One region of the Amphibacillus indicireducens genome, then DNA from elsewhere that is predicted to be linked to it. Evidence: riboswitches for the same ligand, from Rfam matches in the RefSeq annotation. Region 1 holds a riboswitch; the other holds the start of a gene.

Region 1 (4,145 bases):
TGACTGTTTTCGCATTCGAATCAATTGCTGTCACTTCATGACGTGTATGAATATCGACATTGTAACGTTTTTTAAACCAGTCAGCATCTCTTGGTGTTAACGTTGCTAAATCGTCAATCTCTCCACCTAAAAAATAAGGGATACCACAAATTGAATAGGAAATATCATGATCTGCATTATATACCGTTATTTCAGCCGTTTCATCATTTCTTCGCGCTTTTGCAGCCACTGAAGTTCCTGCAGCAACAGACCCAATAATTACTATTTTCATCTCTCTCACGCCTCCAATAACTGATTTTAATTTCGGAAAGCTAACCTACTTAACTGAACTTTTAATCTATTTTTCAGGAAACCAATGCTGAGTTTTATTCGCAATTTTCACTAATAATAGCATTAATGGCACCTCAGTTAAGACACCGACAGTCGTCGCTAAAGCAGCCGGAGACTGCATCCCGAATAAAGCGATCGCAACTGCTACCGATAACTCAAAGAAGTTAGATGCACCGATCATACTTGCAGGTGCAGCGATATCAAAAGGTAATTTCATTAACTTAGCTGCGAAATAAGCAATTATGAAAATAAGAAATGTTTGAATTGTCAATGGGACGGCAATCAACAGAATATGCAATGGGTTATTTAAAATCACATCACCTTGAAATGAGAATAAAAGCACTAACATGAGTAGTAAGCCTGCAATTGTAATCCCATCAAATTTTGGCAAAAATTCATTTTCAAAATAATTTAGTCCTTTTCTTTTTGTAACAAACATTCTTGTTAATACACCACCAGCTAATGGAATAGCTACAAAAAGCACAACAGATAGAATGAGCGTATCCCAAGGAACAGTCACATCACTTACACCGAGCAATAACTTTACGATCGGTATAAATGCAATCAGGATAATCAAGTTATTCGTTGCAACTTGAATGACCGTATACGCTGGATTTCCTTTTGTTAAATGGCTCCAAACAAAAACCATCGCTGTACAAGGAGCAGCTCCAAGTAAAACAGCCCCAGCTAAATAGCCATCAGCAATGTCAACTGGAATCAGTTGCTTAAATACAACAAATAAAAAGAAACTTGAAATTGCAAACATTGTAAATGGCTTAATCAACCAATTTATGATCCAAGTCAAATAAAGACCTTTTGGATTTTTACCAACATTTTTAATACTTTGAAAATCAACCTTCATCATCATCGGATAAATCATAATCCAAATCAAGATTGCTGTCGGGATTGAAATACTTGCATACTCAAATTTCCCTAAAAACTCTGGGATCACAGAGAAGTACTTGCCAATTAAAATACCTACTCCCATACAAGCGATCACCCAGACCGTTAAATATTTATGAAAAAAACTAATTTCTGACGTTTGTTTATCTGTCATCTTCGCACCTCTTTTTTGTTATCAGATAAATGGGCACTAACAACATTCAATTCGTGTCCCATTTTCTTCGAGCTCTCTTATTTTCTCATCTTGATTAGGTAATTGATCAAGAATTGTTTTAATAAATGGATAATACTCACTTGATTTATCGACAGAGTAAAATGTCCATTGACTATTTCTTTCTTCTTCAACTAGGCCTAAATCTTTTAATTTCCTTAAATGTTGGCTAATTGACGGCTGACTCATCTTGAAGATCTCAACAAATTCACACACACAACAAGCGTGATTTTCAATCAACTTCATCATCGTTAATCTCGTCTTATCACCGAGTAGCTTTAAGATGAGTGCCGCTCGTTCCATCTCGATCGATGTATTAATCATCCTATTTCTCCTTTCAAAATTATTTCTGATATAAGTATATGCTTATTTACTTATCTGTTCAAGTAAATTTTATGTAAAGTTTTTTAAAAAGTAAAAAAGAGCCAAAGATGATCGGAATCACCTGGCTCTTTTAAATTTTATTTAATTAAATATTGCATGCTTTTGTTTAATCCAAGGTTTTAATTTAGCAAAGAGCGGAATAAATAGTAACGACACAATGACGCCTTTAACTAAATTAAACGGAATTACACCCGCAAATATTGTCCCGATCATCACGACACTCGACATGTCACCCCAGCCCATAATAACACTGTAAATTGGCAGGAGAACAAAGTAATTTAAGATACCCATCGCGATTGTCATAATAACCGTTCCAGCAATCAAGCCAAAAATAAGACTTTTATCACCTTTATATTTGTGATAAATGATTGAAATTGGTACGACAAAAGTGATCCCAGCCACAAAATTTGCAAATACCCCGACTGGATCAGCTGCTCCCGTAAACAGTAAATAAAGCAAGTTTTTGATTAACTGCACAACGACACCAGCCATCGGCGTAAAGATCAAGGCAGCTAACAAAGTAGGCACCTCGCCAAAATCAACTTTTAAATATGGCGGGAGAAACGGTAAGGGAAAGTTCAAGAAAAGCAACACCATTGAAATCGTCCCAAATAGTGACAAGATAATAAGTTTTAATAATTTTGATGATTGATTTTTCATATCAACATCCTCCTTCATCTTTTTTAAATATCGATTAAAATCTATACTTTGATGAAGGGAGAGTAATTTTCTTGACCAAATAAAAAATCCTAAAGCAGATAAGGGCTTTAGGATAAATAGGTATCAAGAAATAAATGGCTACGCCAAATCACTCTTAATCTTCTCCCATCCAGACTTTAACTGTCGGTTCTGGAATCGCACCAGATCAACCACTAAAAAAGTGGGTCACGGACTTACAACACGAATGTTGCTTACCGTCGGTCGGGAATTACACCCTGCCCCGAAGATTCAATCGATATTCATTTAATTATAATATAGTAGATAACTAGGAATTTGTAAAGGTATACGCCCATATTTTTCGGAAAATTCCCTTTATACCTTTTCGGTTTTATGGTTTGTGTGCGAAATATTACGTTTGCGTGCGATATTATCTCGTTTGCGTGCGAAATATTACGTTTGCGTGCGATATTTTCGATTTGCGTGCGAACGCACAGTCGATACGTGCGAACGCACGAAAACGAAAAAAAGATGCAGAGAATAACTCCTCTACATCTCGCCCATCAATCCTCTAATGGATTTAAATTTTCTTTCCCTGTTAAATCAGCGATAAATTCAACTAACAAGTCAATTTCTTCTTTAATATCTTGGATGCTAACTGTTTCAACTGGTGAATGCATATAACGTAACGGTAAGGAAACTAAAGCGACTGGCACTCCTTTACCCGTTAATCGCATCCGGTCTGCATCTGTTCCCGTATGGCGCGGTGTTAGCTCATATTGGATTGCCATATCAAGCTTCTCGGCAGTTCTTTCTAACCACTGGTTAATCTTGCGGTTGATCGGTGCACCTTTTGCGATCACTGGTCCACCCTCTAATTTTACACTCCCATACTTTTCGCGATTCACTTTCGGATGATCAGTTGCAAATGTCACATCACAGGCTAATGCCATCGTCGGCTCAATTCCAGCTGCTGCAAAATAGGCACCGCCCATATTCGTTTCCTCATTAACCGTACTCGCCGCGTAAACACCAACATTCAAATCACGATCAGCTAATTTTCGCAAAACTTCTGCCACGATAAAAGCACCTGTTCGATTATCGAGCCCACGTCCAGAAATGTAGCGATCCATTAAAATTTCCGGTTTGCGATCATAAACAATTAAATCACCAATTTGGACGAATTTTTCTACTTCAGCTCTCGATTTAGCCCCAACATCAATAAATAAATCGGTTAAATCAAAATCACCTTTAATCCCACCAAGGTGTTGGGCATTGACTCCGATCACACCAACCAGCTCCTTACCATAGCCTTGAATCCGAACTTTCATCCCGATTGCTGCTTTCTGATTGACCCGACCAACTTCATCAAAATAAATAAAACCGGCTTCGTCAATTCGATTAACGACTAACGCAATCTCATCAATATGACCTGCAAGTAAAATTTTAAAGTCCGCTTCTTTATTTAAAACACCAATCGCATTACCTGCATGATCCGTGATGATTTCATCAGCAAAATCCTTCACATAATGAATCCATTTCTTTTGAATCTCAACTTCCATACTTGATGGTGATGGTGTATTTAATAAGTCTAACAAAAAATCCTGATTTTCTAACGTCATTTTTCTGCCTCCTTTTGAACTATTGATATCATACCAAA
Region 2 (4,145 bases), on a different contig from region 1:
TGCCATTGTCCCATCATCGTTTAAGATTTCGCATATATAGGTAGCTTGTGGTTCGTTTGCAAGCTTGGCTAAATCAATCGCTGCTTCAGTATGGCCTCTTCGCTCGAGTACGCCCCCTTCTTTTGCGATTAACGGGAAAATATGGCCAGGCTTATGAAATGCTTGCTCGTTGTTAGACAGGTTAGCTAATTCTTTAATTGTTTTTGCGCGATCGAAAGCAGAAATTCCTGTTGAGGTTTCCTTATGATCGACACTGATCGTAAACGCTGTTCTGTAAGGATCTGTATTCTCCTTTATCATTTCTGTGAGGCCAAAATGATCCGCAATGGCTTCAGAAATAGGTGCGCAGATTAAACCTCGCGCATGTTTGGTCATGAAATTCACAGTTTCAGCCGTTGCTAAGCTTGCTAAACCAACTAAATCTCCTTCAGCCTCACGATTATCGTCATCTACGACAATGATAAGCTTGCCTTGTTTTAAGTCTTCGATCGCTTTTTCAATATGTTTAGTCATTGTAGAAATCCTCCCGTTACTTTATCAGTAAGATGAGCTTGTGCCTTAATATATTTTCCAATCATATCTGTTTCAACGTTAACATACTCACCGCGATTTAACGTTCCTAAATTTGTCTGATCCTTTGAATGTGGGATTAAACTAACAGAAAAAGACCGTGCTTGCACATCTGTGACAGTTAAGCTAACGCCATTAATTGCAATTGACCCTTGTGGAATGATTTCACCTTGTTGATCTTTAGGATAGTCAAATGTTAAAATCAATGCATTTTCATGGTTCCTTTTTTCGATCAATCGAACGGTTGTATCAATGTGCCCGGATACTAAATGACCCTCTAATCTTCCGTGGAAAGAGAGTGCACGTTCCAAATTTACTTGATCGTTTATTTTTAATTTAGAAAAAGTTGTCCGGTAAAAAGTCTCGGGCATGATATCAACGGTAAAGTGGGAATCAGTTTTAGCAATTGCTGTTAGACAAACTCCGTTAATCGCCATACTATCTCCAATTTGATAGTCAGCTAATATTTTTTCTGAAGCTTGGCAAGTCAACTGCACTGTATGTGCCTTTCGATTAACTTTTAGGATTTTTCCTTGTTCTTGAATTAGACCAGTAAACAATTCCAACACCTTCTCCCAGAAATTCTCAAGTCATCATGAATGGATTCAACCGTAACATTCGTTAATTCAATCACTTGATTAACTTCTCTTGTGCTTGACATTGCTGGCACGCCGTTGCCGCCAATGACCTTTGGTGCGATATAAGTAATCATTTGATCCCAATAACCACTGTTTAAAAAGCAGTCATGAACTTTCGCTCCACCTTCTACATAGAGAGAGTGGATATTTCTCCTCGTTAATTCTTTGATAATCGATTTGACTGTAGCGCTTTTGAGAACGATTGCTTCAACATGTTTTGGAAGCTTAATTTTTACTTTTCGTTCGGTGAAAATCCAAACTGGACTAGCTTGATTAATAAAAATATTTAGATCAAGTTGGTTGAATAATCGACCGCGCCGATCTAGAATGATCCGAATTGGATGCAAGGTTTGATCTGTTCCCAGCAGAAAAGGATTATCTGTTAAAATCGTTTGACTTCCAACTAAGATCCCTTGATAATGATTGCGCTCTTTTCGAACGTATTGATAAGTATCCTTTCCCGTGATTGCTGTGCGCTTTGAATCTAATGATAGTTTACCATCCAAAGTAATTGCCTGTTTTAAAGTGATATAGGGACGATTTTGTTCATAGAAGCAATTGAAAAAAGGATTCAATTCGCGAGCCTCTGTTTCTAGCACACCAGTAATGACCTTGATACCATGTTGTTCTAACTTTTTCTTGCCTTTACCTGCAACTAAAGGGTTAGGATCGAGTTGTCCGATGACCACTTGTTTTATCCCGCTGTTAATGATTGCTTGTGTACAAGGGGGTTGTTTGCCATCATGATTACAAGGTTCAAGTGTAACGTAGAGAATTGAATCGAATCGTTTATCGGGGGCTGTATATGATGAGAGGGCATTAATTTCGGCGTGTTCTTTGCCATATTCCAAATGTGCACCTGATGCAATGACTTGATCATTATTGACAATGACAGCACCAACTAAAGGATTTGTAAATGTTCTACCCAATCCCTTTTTAGCTTCTTGAATCGCTAGCTTCATGTATTTCTCATGCATATATTTTCCTCCTTTCCAAATAAAAAAGCCTTGTGTTCGATACACGAGGCTTTGGTTCATCGACTAAAAGAAAGTATGACAAAAAAGGGTATACTGATCCTGTCATCTTAGCTAATTAGTTTTTTCTTCTCCCATCCAGACTCTAACTGTCGGTTCTAGATTTTCACTAGATCAACCGCAAATAATTGCGGGTCACGGACTTCAAGTTCACACTTGTCACCGTCGGTCGGGAATTACACCCTGCCCCGAAGAAACATATTCAATTCATAAGAAGAATAACATTTAGTTTTTTTTATGTCAACAACCTGGCACACATCTAATTTAAACGTATACCAGGTTTAATTTGTTAATTAGGCAGTGTCTGAAATAATTTGTTCCTCTAATGGCTTTTTCCAAACACCTAAGATCAATGCACTAATCACTGTACCAATAATAATCGATATAATTAGCAATAAACGATTTTCACCTAAGGCTAATATGGTGAAAATTCCACCATGAGGAGCGGGCACACTAGCTAGCCAAAGTTGTGTCAGTCCACCAGCTATAGCACTACCTATTATACTTGAACCAATGACACGAATAGGATCAGTAGCCGCAAAAGGAATAGCTCCTTCTGAGATAAACGAAAGACCTAAAATGAAATTTGTCAGAGCAGATTGCTGTTGCACTTCAGTAAACTTATTTTTAAAGATGATTGATGCTAGAGCAATTGCTAACGGCGGGATCATGCCCCCAACCATAACTGCAGCCATTAAACTACCATCACCAGTATCAGTGAAAATTCCGATTGAAAAAGCATATGCTGCTTTATTTACTGGACCACCCATATCAACCGCCATCATACCACCGAGAAGAGCGCCTAATAAAACTTGGTTGCCCGTTCCTAGATTTTCTAAGAAGTTTATCATTGAAAGATTAATATTAGAAAAGATCGGTCCAAAGACAAAATACATCAGAATCCCTGTCGTGAATAATGTTAGGATAGGATATAATAAGATCGTTCTAATCCCAGCTAAATTTTTAGGCATATTCTTTAATAATTTTATGACGACAAGCGTGACATACCCGGCTAAAAACCCTGCAATTAAGCCACCTAAAAATCCAGCGTTTGCACTAACTGCTAATGCACCACCAGCAAAACCACTCACCATCGCAGGTTTACCACCAATACTCATGGCAATATACCCAGCTAAAACAGGAATAAGGAAGCTAAATGCAGCCCCACCAATTTCATTAATGCCGATGAAAATTGGTGAGTCACTGCCGACAAATCCTTCTAACAGAAACGATAGTGCTAGTATGATTCCTCCAGCGATAACGAAAGGAAGCATACTCGATACACCACTCATCAAATCATTATAGATTGATTTGAGAGAGAATTGACTTCTGTCTTGATCGCTGTGATCGCTTGAATCAGATTCTTTGTCACTACCACTTGTACGATAAATGGGTGCATTTCCAGATAAAGCCTCGTTAATTAATGCCTCACTCTTGTTGATCCCTTCAGCAACGGGACGTTCGACGACACGTTTACCATTGAAGCGAGACATAGGCACCTTTTTACCGACAGCAACGATGACTCCATCTGCTTTTTTAATATCTTCAGAAGTTAAGCGATTTTTAATCCCATCTGAGCCGTTTGTCTCTACTTTAATCTTAATGCCCATTTCTTTTGCTTTATTTTTTAAGGCGTCTTCAGCCATGTACGTATGAGCGATACCAGTTGGACAGGCAGTGACGGCTATTAAATAAGGTTGATCACTTTGAACGTCAGTAGAAGGTTGCTCACTAGCTTGATCTTGTTCCAATCCAGCTTCAGCTAAATTGACGATAGCTTTCACGCTCTGTGGTGTGTCAGCTGCATCCAGTGCTTCAATAAAATCTTTATTCATTAAAAGTTTTGATAAGTTTGATAAGATCGTTAAGTGTGTTTCATTTGCATGATCTTTCGCTGCAATCA

The links. Region 1 has a riboswitch for FMN ahead of ABD814_RS06400 (ECF transporter S component). Riboswitches for the same ligand answer to the same signal wherever they lie in the genome.
Region 2: it holds a riboswitch for FMN, as region 1 does, so the genes downstream of both, ribD (bifunctional diaminohydroxyphosphoribosylaminopyrimidine deaminase/5-amino-6-(5-phosphoribosylamino)uracil reductase RibD) here and ABD814_RS06400 (ECF transporter S component) in region 1, are expected to answer to the same signal.

What each region holds. Positions count from the first base shown of each region.
Region 1 is NZ_BAABDL010000067.1:72,260-76,404, reverse strand. It holds gene ABD814_RS06415 (FAD-dependent oxidoreductase) at 1-271, opposite strand, end outside; gene arsB (ACR3 family arsenite efflux transporter) at 338-1,387, opposite strand; gene ABD814_RS06405 (ArsR/SmtB family transcription factor) at 1,424-1,768, opposite strand; gene ABD814_RS06400 (ECF transporter S component) at 1,910-2,488, opposite strand; FMN riboswitch at 2,642-2,780, opposite strand; gene ABD814_RS06395 (M20/M25/M40 family metallo-hydrolase) at 3,049-4,107, opposite strand.
Region 2 is NZ_BAABDL010000122.1:12,504-16,648, forward strand. It holds gene ribA (GTP cyclohydrolase II) at 1-513, opposite strand, end outside; gene ABD814_RS11310 (riboflavin synthase) at 510-1,130, opposite strand; gene ribD (bifunctional diaminohydroxyphosphoribosylaminopyrimidine deaminase/5-amino-6-(5-phosphoribosylamino)uracil reductase RibD) at 1,115-2,185, opposite strand; FMN riboswitch at 2,305-2,442, opposite strand; gene ABD814_RS11320 (PTS fructose transporter subunit IIABC) at 2,536-4,145, opposite strand, start outside.